One region of the Alicyclobacillus acidocaldarius subsp. acidocaldarius Tc-4-1 genome, then DNA from elsewhere that is predicted to be linked to it. Evidence: predicted binding sites of a transcription regulator. Region 1 holds the regulator's gene; each other region holds the start of a gene.

Region 1 (4,210 bases):
GGACGAACCGAAGGCCTCCACTGGCAAAGGATAGGACGAAGGGGATTCCGGCAAATCTGGGCTATGTCGTGACGGTCGTCGTGATTGCATCGCTTGGCGGGCTCCTCTTCGGGTATGACACGGGCGTGATTGCAGGGGCGAACGAGTTTTTGAAGTCGGAGTTTCACATGAGCGCCGCGACCACCGGCCTCGTCTCGAGCAGCATCGATCTCGGCGCCATGCTCGGCGTGCTGATTGCAGGCTTCCTCGGCGACTCGTTTGGGAGGAAGAAAGCGCTGTCGGTCGCGGGCGTGATCTTCATCGCATCGAGCCTGATCTCGGCCTTCGCGCCGAGCGTAGGCGTGTTGGTGGCCGGGCGGTTCATCGGGGGCGTCGGCATCGGGCTGGCATCGCTGTTGTCACCGCTCTACATTGCCGAAATCGCACCACCGCGGATCCGCGGGCGATTAGTCGGGTCGAACCAGTTGGCGATTGTGTCCGGGATTTTTATCGTCTACTTTGTGAACGCGGCCATCGTGAGTTCGCATACCACGGCCTGGAACCAGACGACAGGCTGGCGCTGGATGTTTGCCATGGGCGTCATCCCGGCTGTCATCTTCTTCGCGCTGCTGTTCTTTGTGCCGGAGAGCCCAAGGTATCTGATGAAACGGGGACGCGAAGCGCAAGCCATCTCGATTCTGGAACGCGTGAGCGGTCCCGAGCGCGCGCGGTGGGACGTCGAGGAGATTCGCAAATCGCTCGAAGTCGTGCCGGATTCCCTGTTTCAGGAACTGTCGCGCCCGGGCATTCGAAAGGCGCTCGGCATCGGCATTGTGCTCGCGATTTTTCAGCAGTTCACGGGCACCAACGCGGTGGGCTATTACGCCCCGATGATCTTCAAGGCGGCCGGCGCAGGCACCAACGCGTCGTTCTACGACACCGTTTGGATTGGCGCCATCAAGGTCATCTTCGTCATTGTGCTCATGCTCATCGTCGATCGCGTCGGAAGAAAGCGGTTGCTTGTGTGGAACGGGATGCTCATGGCGCTCTTCCTCGTCGTCCTCGGCATCGCCTTTTCGCTGCCGCACATGATCACGTGGCTGGTTCTCGCGCTCGTGTTTGCGCACACGATTGCGTATGAGCTTTCCTGGGGCGGCGGCGTTTGGATTGTGTTGTCCGAGATCTATCCGACCGCTATCCGCGGCCGCGCGATGGCTATCGCATCCTTTGCGCTGTGGTTCGCCACGTATCTCGTGGCACAGTTTTTCCCGATTTTGTTGCAGGCGATTGGCGGGACGTGGACGTTTTGGATCTTCGCGCTCTTCTGCATCGCCATGGCCGTCTTCATGCAGCGGGCCGTGCCGGAGACGAGCAAGAAGACGATGGAGAAGATCCAAAGCGACTGGCTCCAGTCGGAGCGAGGACGTTCGCTGTGACCGCTTGACGTATCTCGATGCCTGGTCTTGTAGAGGTGCTCTGAAGATGCGGCGAAGCAAAAGAGGCTTGCGCCGCATGTTTTTCTTTCTATCGGATCTGCCGAAAGATCCCGATGACCTTGCCCAGGATGGTTACGTTCGGAAAGTACATCGGAGACATGGCGTCGTTTTCCGGTTGGAGGCGCACACGGCCATCTTCCCGGTAAAACCGCTTGATGGTGGCCTCGTCTTCATCAGTCATGGCTACGACGATATCCCCGTTATCGGCCGACGTCTGCCGCCGAACAATGGCGAGATCTCCATCCAGAATGCCCGCATTCACCATGCTCTCACCGATCACGCGCAGCACGAAGACTTCATCGCCTTTCGCCACGTCGCGAGGCAAAGGCAAGTATCCTTCGATGTCTTCCAGCGCCGAGATGGGAAGTCCTGCCGTGACGCGACCGACGATGGGAGCGAGCACGACATCCCCCGGTTCCTCGTCGTCCACAAGGAGTTCCAGAGCTCTCGGTTTGGTCGGATCTCGACGCAGATAACCCTTCTGCTGCAGTCGTTCGAGATGCCCGTGAACCGTCGAGCTGGACGCCAACCCGACCGCTTCCCCAATCTCTCGCACCGATGGCGGGTATCCTTTTTCGCGGATGTTTTTTCGGATAAACTCGAGAATTGCGCGTTGACGAGCCGTGAGACCGCTCACCGTTCCCACTCCCTTCGCACCCATTCTACCACGTCGCGCGGGAAGGTGCAAACACGTGTTCGGAGGTGGGATCTCAGATGAGCCCAAGTTCGGCCAAAGCGTCCGCTACGCCGCCCTCGTCGGCGCTTGACGTGACGCGTTTGGCCGCGCGCTTGACCTCGTCATTCGCGTTGCCCATGGCGAAGGAGTATCCCATGGTGCGGAACATGCCGATGTCGTTCCCGCCGTCTCCGATGTGCACGGCGTCCTCAGGTGCGATGCCCAGATACGAGAGGAGGTGCATCGCGCCGATGGACTTGTCGGACTTCCGTCGCTGGAAGTCGACGGCCTGTTCATGCCAGCGGTACACGTAGCATTCGGGGAACTCGCGTTCGAACACGTCGTCCCACTCGGCGGTCATGAATGCGTTCAGCTGAAAGACGCCGATCTCGTCCAGCCGATCGGCCATCCTCGGCTCGCAAGCGATGGGCGGGAAGTCGTAGGACGCGAGGACTGGAAGATATTGCGGTGGAATAGGCCGCAGGCTGAAGGCGTGATCGTGCGTGTGAATGATGGTCTGAATGCCGCGGCGCTCCGCCGCTTGCAGGATGCCGCGAACCACTTCGCGCGAGAAAGGCAGAGCAAAGATTTCTCGATCTCCGGCCTTTACCAAACCGCCGTTAAAATAGATGCCGTATGGGATCCCGAGCGAGGCCTGCACGTGCTGCGCATGAATGACGCTCCGACCCGTGCACACGGCGACCGGAATGTGGTTTTCAATGAGTTTGGCGACCGCCGCGGCGCTTTTGGGCACGATCCGGCCGTTTACAAACAGCGTGCCATCGATGTCGAGAAACACCATTTTGACGCGTTGCTTGGTTTTCACGAACTCTCCCCCCATGCTGCGACCGCTCGCGCCGGTATGAGACCAGTCGGAGTTTCATTATACACAACACCCTGCCAAAATAGGCACAGCGGACGCGCTCCGTTGCGCATAGGCGCCGGCCTCGGCTATCATAGCCATATTGAGGACGAGCAGGAGGAACAGTCGATGCAGGTCACAATGGACACGTTGGTGTCGCTCGCAAAGCGGCGAGGCTTTATTTTCCCTGGTTCCGAGATTTACGGCGGATTGGCCAACACGTGGGATTATGGGCCGCTCGGCGCCCAGGTCAAACACAATTTGAAGCGCGCCTGGTGGCGGTTTTTCATCGAGCAAAATCCGTTGAATGTCGGTCTGGATTCGGCCATCCTCATGAATAAGCAGGTGTGGGTGGCGTCTGGACACGTGGCAAACTTCCACGACCCGATGGTGGACTGCCGTCAGTGCAAGGCCCGCTTCCGGGCGGATAAACTCATTGAAGAGGCTGCAGAGGCGCAGGGGAAGTCGTTGGTGGTGGACGGCCTGCCGTTTGCCGAGATGGAGCGGCTGATTGAGGAACTTCAAATCGCTTGCCCTAACTGCGGAGCTCGCGATTTTACGAACGTCCGGCAGTTCAACATGATGTTCCGCACGTTTCAAGGCGTGACCGAAGACGCGGCCAACGAGGTGTATCTCCGCCCCGAGACCGCGCAAGGCATTTTTGTGAACTTTAAAAACGTCCAACGCACCATGCGCAAGAAACTGCCGTTTGGCATCGGTCAGTTTGGCAAAAGCTTCCGAAACGAAATCACGCCCGGGAACTTCATCTTTCGCACGCGCGAATTCGAACAGATGGAGCTCGAGTTCTTCTGCGCGCCAGGCGAAGACGAAAAATGGTTTGCGTATTGGCGGCAGACATGTATGGACTGGTTGCTCTCACTCGGGATCAAGGCGGAACATCTGCGGTTTCGCGATCACGCAAAGGAGCAACTGTCCCACTACAGCAAGGCGACGACGGACATCGAGTACCATTTTCCGTTCGGCTGGGGCGAGCTTTTGGGTGTCGCGAATCGCACCGATTACGACCTCAAGGCACACCAGGAGCACTCCGGGGAGAACATGATGGTGCAGGAGGAAGGCCGAGAGCCCTTCATTCCCTATTGCATCGAGCCTTCGATCGGCGCTGATCGCCTGTTTCTCGCGGTCTTCGCGGACGCCTACGACGAGGAAGAAGTGGCGGAAGGCGACACGCGCGTC
Region 2 (4,210 bases), 410 kb from region 1:
GCTGGTTTCGGACGACATTCGGTTCCATCGCGGAAGGGCGGGATCTGAGCGGCGTGCGCATGCGCCAACTGCAACTGCTGCTTCGCCCGGTGCTTCTGCGCCGCCGAAAGAGCGATCCGGCGATTGCGCCGGAGCTCCCGGAGAAGTGGGAAGTGGAGGAGCGCGCGCTCCTGACGGCCGAGCAGGCCGCGATATATCAGGCGTTGGTGGATCAGATGTTCGCGCAGATCGCGCGTGGTCCGAGTGCCATCGCGCGAAGAGGCGCGATTCTGACCACGTTGCTGCGGCTCAAGCAGGTGTGCGATCACCCGGCGCTCATCTCGGGCGGGCGGCCATCTGCCAAGCGGAGCGGGAAGCTGCGGAGCCTTTTGGATCTCCTGCGCGTGGTCGTGGACGGCGGGGAGGCCGCGCTTATCTTCACGCAGTTTCGAGAGATGGGCGAGATGTTGTGCAAAGCGGTGGAGGATGAACTCGGATTTCGGCCGCCTTTCCTGCACGGCGGCATGTCCGCCAAGGCTCGGGGCGAGATCGTCGAGCAGTATCAGACCAAGCGAATGGCGTCGCCCGTGCTCGTCCTATCACTGCGAGCAGGGGGCGTGGGGCTGAATCTCACGCGGGCCAATCACGTGTTTCACTACGATCGATGGTGGAATCCGGCGGTGGAAGATCAGGCGACGGACCGCGCGTACCGGATCGGCCAGTCGCGGGGCGTGGAAGTGCACAAGATGATCTGCGCCGGGACGCTGGAGGAGCGAATTGATGAGATGCTGCGGGCGAAGCGGGCGCTGTCCGACGTGGTGAGCCGCGTGTCGGAGGACTGGGTGACCGAACTCGACGACGAGGCGCTGTATGAGTTGTTTGCGTTGAACCCGGTCGACGTGATGGAGGAGGATGCGCCGTGAAGCGCGGTCCGTACGCGTCGCGCTGGGAGCCCGTGCTGGTCGAGGTGGATTCGTCTCACCTTCGCGCCGCTACGCGCCTGGCGATGTCGGGAGCGGTGCGCGCGACCGCGTGGGACGGCGCCGGCTGGCGGGCGGTGGTGGAGCGGAGCGGCACGCGCCGCGCCTTCGACGTGTGGCTGCCCAAGCTGGCGGATTACGCGGGGCACGCGCGAGACGTGGCGCGCTGGCTCGCGTTGCGCCCCGATTGGCTCGCGGCGCATTACGCGGGGGAGTGGGACGAGTCGTTTCTGGAGTTTCTATCCGCGCATCAGGTGGAGGTGGTGCCGACGGGCGAGACGGCGGCTCGGCTGCGCGCGCTGTCCACCTGCACCTGCGAGGAGATGGATCCGCTTTGCCCGCACGTCGTGGCGGTGCTCCTCGCGTTCATCTGGGAAGCGGACACATGCCCGCTGGCGGCGTTTCGGCTGGTCGGGATCGAAGTGGACCAGTTGCTCGATCTCGTCCAGGAGGAGACGGCCGCGCTTGCGGGTGATGCGGGGGCGCCAGGGCACACCGATGTTCCTGAGGCGGGCGGGAGGGATGGGGCCTGGAGTCCCGAAGAATGGTGCAAAGATGCGCCGGTTCGGCCGTTGGGGAGGATGCGGCCCATCGTGAGGTGCGAGATTCGCCCATGAGGGCGGGTCTTTTCTTTTGCTCAAAGATGCGAACATATGTTTGTTTTCTGCTTGACTCGGGGTATAATGAGGGCATAGAACATTTGTTCGGTGGTGAGTGAGATGCGGTACAGTCTGTACGGCGAATGCGAAGGGCTGCTGGGCGAGGGCCAAGGCCCGTTTTTGGTCGAAGAAGATGGCAGGATCATCGATGTCTCTCGCACCGCAGCGCGGGCGGGGGTGCGGCTGGGAATGCCGGTACGGGAAGCTCTGGCGCTCATCCCGGGCTGCCGCGTGGAATCGGCTACAGGCGAATCAACACCCTGGAGGCATTTGCGCCAAGTGCTGTGGTCGCATACGCCGTGGGTCGAAACGCATCCGGACGAGCGGCGGTTTTGGATCGAGCTCTCCGGGCCGCGCGTCCCCCTCGCGGAACTCCGGCAGATGGCGCGCGACATCCGCCGGGGATTGACGGAGGAACAGCGGGTGGTGCTCGCGCTGGCCAAGACGCCGTGGCAGGCTCGTATGCTCCTCGCGTGGAGCCGGCAGGAGCGGGTGCCGGGGGCGCTGTACCGAAAACTGGGCGCTGAACCGCTGGTCGTGGCGCCGGATCTGCTGAACAGGGAGGATGAGGCCGTCTGGATGCGCGCGCCCATCGCGGCGTCGTGGTGGATTCCCGACGATGCCAAGGCCGAGCTCATCTCCCTGGGCGTCTTCCGACTGAAAGATCTGGTGGAGATCCCGGAGGACATGTTGTGTGCCCGCTTTGGAGAGCAGGCTCGGATCTGGCGGATGAAGGGTACGGAGAACAGAGGGCTTCGGCCGGATCGCCCGCCTGAGGCGTGGAGCGCCTCGTGGCGCGGAGACGCGGAAGGCGTGCTGCTCGAACAGGCGAAGATGCAAGTTCGCCTATGTCTGGAAAGCCTTTGTAGCCGCCTCGTGCGATTGGGGCTGGCCGTTCAAACCCTGTCCATCGCTTTGTGGACCGACGCGCGCGAGATTCGATGGGAAAAGCGGATTGCGAAGCCCACTCCTCAGCCGGACGCCTTATGGGCCCAGATGGCGTGGCCGGAAGAGATCCATCGGGCGCGGCGAATTTGGGGCGTCGAATTGTGCGCGACCGAGGTGGCGGAGCTTCGCCCGGTGCAGATGGGCCTGTTGGAGCAGGGGAAGGCGCTCGACGCCCTCGAGGCGCGGGATTCGGCGAACCGGCTCGAGCGGTTGAACGCGTGGGATGTGTGGATGTCGAAGTGGCCGAAGTTGCAGCGGGGCATGGCGGCGGATTTTCGCGAACGACGCCTGGCGCTGGTTCTCGCCGAGATGGCGCGTTGAGCCGCTTGGTGCGCAGGCCCTTGGCCGTGCTGCAATGGGAGGCGGATCTCCCGCGCTCGTTCATATACGTAGGCCAGAGACACCAGGTTCTATGGGTTCTCGATGAATGGTGGGAGATGGGCGACTGGTGGAAAGCCGGGCGGGATCGGCGAATGGTGCGCGTGTGGACGGATGTCGGCGCGTGCATGGATTTGGAATGCGAGGATGGGGTCTGGCGCGTGTATCGCGTTTGGGATTGAGGAGGGCGTGCGATGTTTGTCCATCTGCACTGTCATTCTCCCTATTCGTTTCTCGACGGGGCTTCCAGCATCGAGGCGCTGGTCGCGCAGGCGGCCGCGCAGGGCATGCCCGCGCTGGCCTTGACGGATCGCAATACCATCGCGGGGCAGCCCGAGTTTCATCGGTTGGCCGCCGCGTACGGTGTGAAACCCATCGCGGGCGCGGAACTGACGATGGAGGACGGATCGCAGCTTGTGGTTCTGGCGGAAGATGCGAAGGGGTTTCGTCACCTATGCGAGCTTCTCACGCGAATGCACGTGGAGGCTCGGGATCGCGCGGATCCCAGGCTGCGGGAAGCAGATCTGTTTGAGCGGAGCGAAGGGCTTCTCGTCCTGTCGGGAGGGCTGCGCGGGTTCGTCCAGCGGGCCTTGGCGCGGCGCGCATACGGGGATGCCCAGAGGTTCGTGGAGCGATATCGGGATGTGTTCGGGGACCGGTTTTATCTCGAGTGGACGGCCGACGGACTCCCGGGCTGCGCGCGGCGCATGCGGGATTTGCTCCATCTCGCCGAGGCGACGGGCGTGCCCGCCGTCGCAGCGACCGATGTTCGCGCCGCCAGCCCGGAGGAAGTCGCGGTGCACGATGTGCTCACCTGCATTCGGGTGGGGTGCCATTTGCAGACGCCCCATCCCGAGCGCCCGTTTAACCGCCTGGGGTATTTGCACGATGAGGCCGAAGCAAGGCGCAGGTTCGCGCAAGATCCGCGAGCCTTGGCGCGGACGGTCGAGATCGCCGAGCGGTGCTCCCCCGTATTTCCCGCGGAAGGGCCTCTGTTTCCCGAATACCGAGATGCGTCGGGCCGAGGCGGGGTGGAACTTCTTCAACAACTCGTGTGGCAAGGGGCGCGGGAGCGATACGGAAAGGTGAGTCCCGAACTTCAAATGCGACTGGAACACGAGCTCGCCATCATTCGCGATCTCGGCTATGCCGATTATTTTCTCGTCGTTTGGGACATCGTCCGATATGCGAGATCTCGCGGCATCCGCTGCGCGGGCCGCGGATCTGCGGCTGACTCCGTGGTCGCGTACTGCCTCTATCTGACGG
Region 3 (4,210 bases), 1.2 Mb from region 1:
GCGCAGCGCCTCGGAGAGAAACATCGCCTCGCTATCCTGCCCAAGCCACATCGTCGGATGAAACTGCACAAACTCGAGATTCGCGAGCGTGGCGCCCGCGTGATAGGCGAGCGCGACGCCTGCGCCCACCGCGCTCGGTGGATTCGACGTGCGGCCGAAGAGGGCGCCCACCCCGCCCGTGGCGAGCCCCGCGGCGCGACGAGCCGCGACAAATCGTTGACGGGCCCCGTCCCAGGTCCACACGCCGACGGCCCGCCCCGTCGCGTCCTGCGCAATGCCCACGCAGTGCTCCCGACGGATTTCGATCCGCGGATGGCGCGCGGCCGCCTGCCAGAGCGCTTCGGTGATGAAGTGCCCGGTGGCGTCTCCGCCCGCGTGAACGATGCGCTCTTTCGTATGGCCGCCTTCCCGGCCCAGGGCGAGCCGCCCGGACGAATCGCGATCGAACGGAACCCCGAACTGTGCGAGCCACGCGACAACACCCGGCGCTTCTTCGGTCAATTCGCGCACACGCTGGGCGTCGCATAGCCCGGCACCCGCGCGCAGCGTGTCTTCGGCGTGCAGTGCCGGGTCGTCACCCTCGCTGAGCGCGGCCGCAAGCCCCCCCTGCGCCCGCGCTGAGCTCGACGTGCGCGGCCCTTCCCCCGCGATGACGCACACGTCCTCGGCCTCGGCCGCGGCGAGCGCGGCGGTGAGCCCTGCGATCCCGGCTCCGACGATCACGACGCCTGCCGCTTCCATGTCGACAAGCCCCCTTTACGCGAGTTCCACGTCGATATCGAGCCCCACGTCCACGGCCTGGGCGCGCATGGTGATGTGGCTCATGGAGATGAGGTCGACGCCCGTCTCCGCCACAGCCCTCAGCCGCCCCGGGCGCATGTTGCCAGAAGCCTCCAGAAGCACGCGGCCCCCGGTGCGCCGCACCGCCTCGCGCATGATCTCGAGGTCCATGTTGTCGAGGAGCACCACGTCGGCGCCCACCGCGATGGCCTCCTCCAGTTGATCTAGGGATTCGACCTCCACTTCGACCTTGTGGACAAACCCCAGCCCGCGCCTTGGCGCGCAACACGGCCTCGCGGACGCCGCCCGCGATGGCGATGTGGTTGTCCTTGATGAGCACCATGTCGTCGAGCGCAAACCTGTGATTCCAGGCGCCTCCAACGCGGACCGCGTACTTTTCCAGCGCCCTCCATCCGGGCGTGGTCTTCCGCGTGTCCAGGATGCGCGCCCTCGTTCCCGCGATTTCGCGGACGGCGTCGCGCGCAGCGGTGGCGATGCCCGTCAAGCGGGACAGAAAATTGAGCGCCGTGCGCTCCGCGCCGAGGATGGCCCGCGCCGCGCCCTCCACCCGCATCACGATTTGAGGTCCGTCGAGATCGATCCCGTCCGCGCAGGCCACTGTGACCCGGAGAGTCGGATCTACCTCATGAAACACCCACGCGGCCACGTCCGTGCCGCACACCCTGGACGGCTCTTTGATCCACACGCTCGCGCGCGCCGTCGCATCGGCTGGGATGACCGCTTCGGTCGTGAGATCGCCACGGCCCAGGTCTTCCGCGAGCGCGAGGCGGACGAGATCGCGCGTCACCACGTCGAGCCACATCGCCCTCACGCCTCCTCCTGCGCGCCTCGCCACCTAGCCAGGCGCACCACATCTGTCTAATCAACTGTATATACAGTAGCACACACAGCGTGGCGTTTCACCTGGAAATTGCGCGGGACTTGCGAAACGAAGGAAACGGAAATATACTGAAATCAGAACATATGTTCGACTTTGAGCAGGTCGAGCCTAGGGGGAGTGCCAGGGTGGAGGCGCCGAAGTTTCTTCATCTCGAGGTGAAACGGGCGCTGAACCGGGTCCGAGCCTCGAACATGCCCTTTACATGGTCGCTGAATCCGTATCGAGGCTGCGGACACGGTTGCGCCTTCTGCTATGCGCGAGGCACGCACGAATATCTCGGGTACAGCGCGGACGACACGTTTCGCTCGCGCATCCACGTGAAGCGAGATCTGCCGGCCGTTCTCGAGGCGGAACTCGAAGCGCGGCTGGCGCGAGCAGGCGGAGACCTCGAGCGGATGGCTGCCTCTCTCGGCACGGTGGCCGTCGGCACGGCGACGGACCCGTATCAGTCAGCCGAAGCGCGCTTCCACATCACGCGCCAGTGCCTCGAGATCCTCATCCGGTACGGCGTCCGGTTCAGCATCACGACGAGATCGCCACTCGTGCTGCGAGACATCGACCTTCTGCGGAGCGCCAGGCTGGAGGGCGTGCACGTGAGCCTGCACACGCTGGATGCCGAGATCTGGCGCGCGTTCGAGCCCGCCACGCCGCCGCCCGCCGTCCGGCTGCGCGCGATGGGGCAGCTCGCGCAGGCCGGGATTCCCGTGAGTGTCTTCGTCGCACCCGTGCTCCCCTACCTGACGGACGACGCCCACTCCATCGCGGCGGTGATGCAGGCCGCCCGGGTGGCAGGCGCCACGGATGCCATGGTGTCTCCTCTGCGGCTGGCACCTGAGGTCAAGCCGTGGTTCTTCTCCGTCCTCAAGCGCGCGTACCCGGCGATGGTTCCCCGATACGAACGGCTGTACGCGGGCCGCGCCTATCCATCGCGCGCGTACGCCGAGCGGTTGTACGCGGTTGAAGCCCTCGCCAGGCGAATGGCGGGTCTTGCGCCGCGGCAGACGCCCACGGACTCGCAGGATGCCGAGCCGGCCGCGCAGACGGCAAGACTTGCGCGCGCGGAACCAGGGAATACCGCGCCCGGTTCCCGCTACATTCAGTTGACGCTGCCGCTTTAGGCATCACATGCCGATGTACTGCGCGTAAAGCGAACGGGCGCGGGCGGGATCGTCCGTGCCGTGCACCAGCGCCCGGCCGTTGGGAAACACGGTGAGCGCGATGCCTTCTGTCTCAAATCGGAGCAGAGCGTCATTCGCGCGCACAGTGCCAAGCGGCCGCAGGCGCTCGGCGAGCGCTGACAGCGAAAGCGCCACGTTCTCCTGAGGCCGCACCTGAATCGTCTGGCGGCCGCAGAAGGTGATGGAAAGCGCCCGGCGGCCAGCGCGGAGGGCCACAAAGTCGCGTCGCCCGCAACACGGGCAGTCTCGCTTCGGCCCGCCCATGCGGATGAGGCGCACGTCGGTATGCCAGACGTCGGCCTGGAGGATGGCGTTCGACAGGGCGTCCTCGCGGCCCGAAAGGTACTTCAGCACCTCCGCTACCTGGTACGACGCCATCCACTGCACAATGGGCGAGATGACGCCGACCGTGTCGCACGTGTCGTGTCCCACGCGGGCGCCGTAGCCCAGCAGACACACGAGGCACGGCGTCCGGCCGGGGCGCAGAAACGCGCTCGTGCCGTGCGCCTCCACCGCGCCCGCGTAGGCCCACGGGATGTTGTGCTTGACCGCGACTTCGTTCACCAGATACCGGACCTCGAAGTTGTCGCTTCCGTCGATCACGACGTCCACGTCGGCGAGCAGGTGCTCCGCGTTCGAGGCGTCGAGATCGTCCACCACGGCTTCGATGGCGATGCCGCTGTTGGCGGCCGCAAGCGCGTTGCGCGCCGCAATGGCCTTCGGCGTGGCGTTCCGGGCGTCCTCCTCGGTGTACAGCAACTGGCGCTGCAGATTCGACGGCTCGACGACGTCCCGGTCGATGAGGCGCAGATAGCCCACGCCGGCGCGCGCGAGCTGCGCGGCACTCGCGGTCCCGAGTGCGCCGAGCCCCACCACGGCCACGCGAGCTTGCGAGATGCGCGCCTGTCCCGCCTCGCCGATGGGCCGAAAGCGAATCTGGCGCGAATATCGGTCCTTGAAGTCGAAATCCGTCATGGCGCGGCCTTCCTTTCAACTCCGGCCAACGACGCCCGCCTCTGGGCTCGAAGGCGATGGCACGCTCGATTTCGGGATCCGACCGGCGCGCCGCGCGAGATAGCCAGCCTCGACCGCCAGCCGCATCGCCCGTGCCATCGCGACCGGATCGCCCGCCCGGGCGATGGCGGTGTTGACGAGCACGGCGTCCGCACCGGTCTCCATCGCGAGCGCGGCGTCGGACGGCGCGCCGATGCCCGCGTCCACCACCACGGGCACGCGCCCGCGGATCTCGTCGACGATGCGCGCAATCCGCTCCACCGCTTCGAGACCGCGCCCCGTGCCGATGGCGGACCCGTACGGCATCACGGCCGCGCAGCCGACCTCCAAAAGCCTC
Region 4 (4,210 bases), 790 kb from region 1:
TTCGTGATGGCGCGAGGGAATCCTGCGGCTTTGGAGACGCGGATGAGGCAAGGGGGCGGTACGCGACAGCGCGGCCAAGCCAGGGGCCTATCGCACGCGAATACGAAAAAATCCGCGCAACAATGCGCGGATTTTCGATCTTGAGTGGTCGGAATGACAGGACTCGAACCTGCGACCTCACGGTCCCGAACCGTGCGCTCTACCACCTGAGCTACATTCCGTCGCCTTGACGCCTCAAAGCGGACAGCGATAAATATAGCAGAGGGCACCTTCCTCGTCAAGGCCTTTTTGTGGAAAAGGGATGCCTGAGATGCTTTCCATCAGACAAGCTCTCCAAATGCATATACGCTGTTGGCGAGTGAGCCGTATTGCCAATCGCGATGCAAAAGCCTCCCTTGTGGCCGCTCTTCACCAGCACCCATCGCGTAAAATAGCGGGATCAAGTGCTCCACGCCCCACGACGGCGCGGCCCACTCCGCATACGGCGCCTCTTCGCGGTAGGCAAACAGCGCATCGACGTCCCCTTCGGAGATGCGCGATTCGAGCCAGCGCTCGAACGCCTCCGCCCAGGCTTCCGGCTGGCCGTCCTCCCGGTTCCATTGAAGCATACGCAGGTTGTGCACCGTCGCACCGCTTCCAATGATCAAAACGCTCTCTTGTCGCAGGGGTGCGAGCGCCCGGCCAATTTGGAACTGATGTTCCGGGCGAAGCGCCGGATCGACGGACATCGAGACGACGGGGATGGACGCATCCGGGAAGATGCGAGACAGAATCGTCCAGACGCCGTGGTCGAAGCCGCGGGCTAGGTCCAGGCGCGCTTCGATCCCGGCGCTCACGAGAAGTTCTTGGATTCGAACGGCCAGCGCAGGGTCTCCTGGGGCTGGATATCGGATCTGGTACAGCGTCTCTGGGAAACCGTAGAAGTCGTGGATCGTGTCGGGTTGAGGCGATGCCGAGATGGTCTGAACTCCTTCGGTCCAGTGGGCGCTGAACACGACGATGGAGCGCGGGACAGGGAGATCGCGCGACAACTGATCCAGGTAACGTCCGTAGACACTGTCCTCGATCGCCACCATCGGGGAACCGTGGGCGATAAACAGGCTTGGCATTTCGCGAGTCATAAAGGTACTTCTCTCCTTGTGGGAGGAATTTTTCCTCTCCGTTCAGAATGGAATGCAGATACGCCTGATTGTCATGGGAGGGGACGATGTTTTACCAGACGATTGACGATGATTTGAGGCTTCGGCTGTTGGAACCCAGAGATGCCGACGCCTTGTTCCGACTGCTGGATGAGTCGCGCGCCTACCTGCGCGAGTGGCTGCCGTTTTGGACGACAATCAGAGTTCGGCGGACACGCGAGCGTTTATTCAGTCTGGTCTCCAACGATATGCGGCTCAGAACGGCGCCGAGATTGGCCTATGGTACCGAGGCGAGATCGCCGGTGTGCTGGGGTTGCACTACATCGATTGGGCCAATCGATCGACGAGCCTCGGCTATTGGCTGGGCGAGCGATATCAGGGCAAAGGAATCATGACCCGGGCTTGCAAGGCCGTGATCGACATCCTGTTTCGTGAATACGGCCTGAATCGCGTGGAGATCCGCGCCGCGACAGGCAACTACAAGAGCCGGGCCGTCGCGGAACGGCTTGGCTTCCAGTACGAAGGCTGCAAACGACAAGCCGAGTGGCTGTACGACCACTACGTCGATCACGCCGTGTACAGCATCCTCGCGGAAGAGTGGCGAAGCCTGCAAGCCCGGTGACGCCAGGCGCCTACCAAACTTTCCGCATCTCAATCTCGTCGTGCAGCGGAATGCCATCGAGGCCGAGGCGCGGAATCGACGGCTTTCGCTTCCGCGCCTCGTCGATGGCACCCACGTGCACGGCGTGAAACCGGTAGCCACGCCGCTGGTAGAATCGCATCGCTTTCAGATTGTCGTTCGATGTGATGAGCGTCACGCGCGGGACGCCGACCCATTTCGCCCTATCTTCCACCGCCTGCAACAAGCGCGTCCCCACGCCGATGCCTTCCACCAGGCTGTTCAGGCTCAGCAGTTCACATTCTTCGTCCAGGACCACGAACGTGGCGGCACCGACGTAGGCGCCGCCCTTCACCGCGATGACGGCTTCGACATCTTCCAGTCGGTACACCCTGCCGCGCGAGACCATCGTTTCGCCGCCCCATTCGCGGTTCCATAAGTCGAGGAGCCACTGTCGATCCGCCTCTCGCTGCGGGCGAATCACTTGAATGGTGTGGTGAGTCCGGGAAAGCTCCATGGGTTCATCACTCCTCGGCGCCGCTCTTCGATGCGAACACGTGATCGCGTTCGTTGGACAGACCTGCTATACTGATCAATAACACAACGGTGCGTGCAAAGGGTGATGGATGGTGGCCACGGCGGGAGCGAGCGACATTCTGAAGGGGCTCAACGAAAAGCAGCGCGAGGCGGTTACGGCGACCGACGGGCCGGTGCTCGTCATCGCCGGCGCGGGTAGCGGCAAGACGAGTGTGCTCACGCGGCGAATTGCGTACCTCATTGCCGAGCGCCGCGTGCCGCCGTGGGCCATTCTCGCCATCACGTTCACGAACAAGGCGGCGCGGGAGATGGAAGAGCGGATTGAGCGCCTAGTGGGGCCTGTCGCCTCCGACATCTGGACGTCGACCTTTCACGCCATGTGCGCGCGCATTCTGCGGCGCGACATCCATCACCTGGGGTACACCTCGGCGTTCACCGTGCTCGACGCCGCGGATCAGGTCTCTCTCGTCCGCCGCCTGATGCAGGAGATGAACATCGACGTGCGGAAGTTCGAGCCGCGAGCCGTGCTTTCCGTCATCAGCCAGCACAAGAATGAGCTGCGTTCGGCCGAGAAGGCGCTCGATCTCGCCGGATCGCCGTACGACAAGATGGTGGGCGACGTGTACCTGGCGTACGAGAGGCGGCTGCGCGAAAATCAGGCGCTCGATTTCGACGACCTCCTCGTAAAGACGGTCGAGCTCTTCCGCAAGGTGCCGGATGTCCTCGCGTATTATCAGCACCGGTTCAGCCATATCCATGTCGATGAGTACCAGGATACCAACCACGCCCAATACGTCCTGGTCAAGCTGCTCGCAGAGCGGCGCCGCAACCTGTGTGTCGTCGGCGATTCGGACCAGTCCATCTACGGCTGGCGGGGAGCCGACATCCGCAACATCCTCGAGTTCCAGAGGGATTACCCGGATGCGCGCGTCATCCGGCTCGAGCAAAACTACCGCTCCACCGGGCGCATCCTCCGCATCGCGAACCAGGTCATCCAGCACAATCAGCTGCGGCTTGAGAAGAACCTGTGGACGGATCGGGGCGAAGGTGAGCGGGCGAAGCTGTTCGTCGCGCCGGACGAGCGCGTGGAGGCCGATTGGGTGGCGGACGAAATTGCGCGCATGGTGGCCGATGGGCGGCGGTACCGGGACGTGGCTATCCTGTACCGTACCAACGCGCAGTCGCGCGTCCTCGAGGAAGCGTTTCTGCAGCGCGGGATTCCGTACCGCATCTACGGCGGTCTTCGCTTCTACGAGCGGCGCGAGGTGAAGGACGTGATCGCCTATCTGCGCCTCGTCGCCAATCCGAACGACGATGTGTCGTTCCTCCGCGTGGTCAACGTGCCGAAGCGCGGAATTGGCGATACGACGCTCGAGAAGCTGGCCGAGTACGCGCGGCAGCGCGGAACGTCTCTTTTTGAGGCGGCGCTCCACGCTCCCGAAGCGGGCATTTCGAAGAAGGCGGCGTCCGCGCTTCAGTCGTTCGTGGAGCTGATTCAGACGCTGCAACTCCAGCGCGCTTTCCTGCCACTGACGGATCTCACGGACGAGCTGTTGGAGCGGTCGGGATATCGCGAGGCCCTTCGCGCGGAGCGCAGCATGGAAGCCGAGAACCGCCTGGAAAACCTCGACGAGTTCCTGTCTCTGACGCGCGAATTTGACGAAGAGGGCGTGTCGGACGGCGAGATGGGCGCGCTGGAACAGTTCCTCACGCACGTCGCGCTCGTGTCGGACGCGGATCTCCCTGGTGGGCGGCCGGGACGCCGCGAGGACGTGGACGAGGTGTCCATGATGACGCTTCACGCCGCGAAGGGACTCGAATTTCCGGTGGTGTTCCTCGTCGGCCTCGAAGAGGGCGTGTTTCCGCACCGGCGAGCGCTCGACGGGGGCGAGGAGCTCGAGGAGGAGCGCAGGCT

What was found. Region 1 encodes LexA, which represses DNA repair genes until DNA is damaged. Its sites were predicted from a motif close to CGAACATATGTTCG; they were not measured.
Region 2: TC41_RS04705 (Y-family DNA polymerase) is a predicted target of LexA. The motif match lies at 1,606-1,619, and genes of this name have one in related genera.
Region 3: TC41_RS12780 (SPL family radical SAM protein) is a predicted target of LexA. The motif match lies at 1,758-1,771, and genes of this name have one in related genera.
Region 4: pcrA (DNA helicase PcrA) is a predicted target of LexA. The motif match lies at 2,309-2,322, and genes of this name have one in related genera.

Annotation. Positions count from the first base shown of each region.
Region 1 covers NC_017167.1:1,443,308-1,447,517, forward strand. Annotated here, with positions in the region: gene TC41_RS06780 (sugar porter family MFS transporter) at 1-1,415, shown strand, start outside; gene lexA (transcriptional repressor LexA) at 1,504-2,112, opposite strand; gene TC41_RS06790 (Cof-type HAD-IIB family hydrolase) at 2,186-2,977, opposite strand; gene TC41_RS06795 (glycine--tRNA ligase) at 3,143-4,210, shown strand, end outside.
Region 2 covers NC_017167.1:1,030,052-1,034,261, forward strand. Annotated here, with positions in the region: gene TC41_RS04695 (DEAD/DEAH box helicase) at 1-902, shown strand, start outside; gene TC41_RS04700 (SWIM zinc finger family protein) at 899-1,576, shown strand; gene TC41_RS04705 (Y-family DNA polymerase) at 1,679-2,887, shown strand; gene TC41_RS17010 (hypothetical protein) at 3,004-3,126, shown strand; gene TC41_RS04715 (DNA polymerase III subunit alpha) at 3,139-4,210, shown strand, end outside.
Region 3 covers NC_017167.1:2,632,843-2,637,052, forward strand. Annotated here, with positions in the region: gene nadB (L-aspartate oxidase) at 1-741, opposite strand, end outside; gene TC41_RS16955 (nicotinate-nucleotide diphosphorylase) at 757-1,023, opposite strand; partial or broken gene TC41_RS16960 (carboxylating nicotinate-nucleotide diphosphorylase) at 1,103-1,603, opposite strand; gene TC41_RS12780 (SPL family radical SAM protein) at 1,807-2,799, shown strand; gene TC41_RS12785 (ThiF family adenylyltransferase) at 2,803-3,834, opposite strand; gene TC41_RS12790 (thiazole synthase) at 3,850-4,210, opposite strand, start outside.
Region 4 covers NC_017167.1:653,759-657,968, forward strand. Annotated here, with positions in the region: tRNA gene TC41_RS03015 (tRNA-Pro) at 146-221, opposite strand; gene TC41_RS03020 (dioxygenase family protein) at 321-1,121, opposite strand; partial or broken gene TC41_RS03025 (GNAT family N-acetyltransferase) at 1,208-1,761, shown strand; gene TC41_RS03030 (GNAT family N-acetyltransferase) at 1,772-2,275, opposite strand; gene pcrA (DNA helicase PcrA) at 2,385-4,210, shown strand, end outside.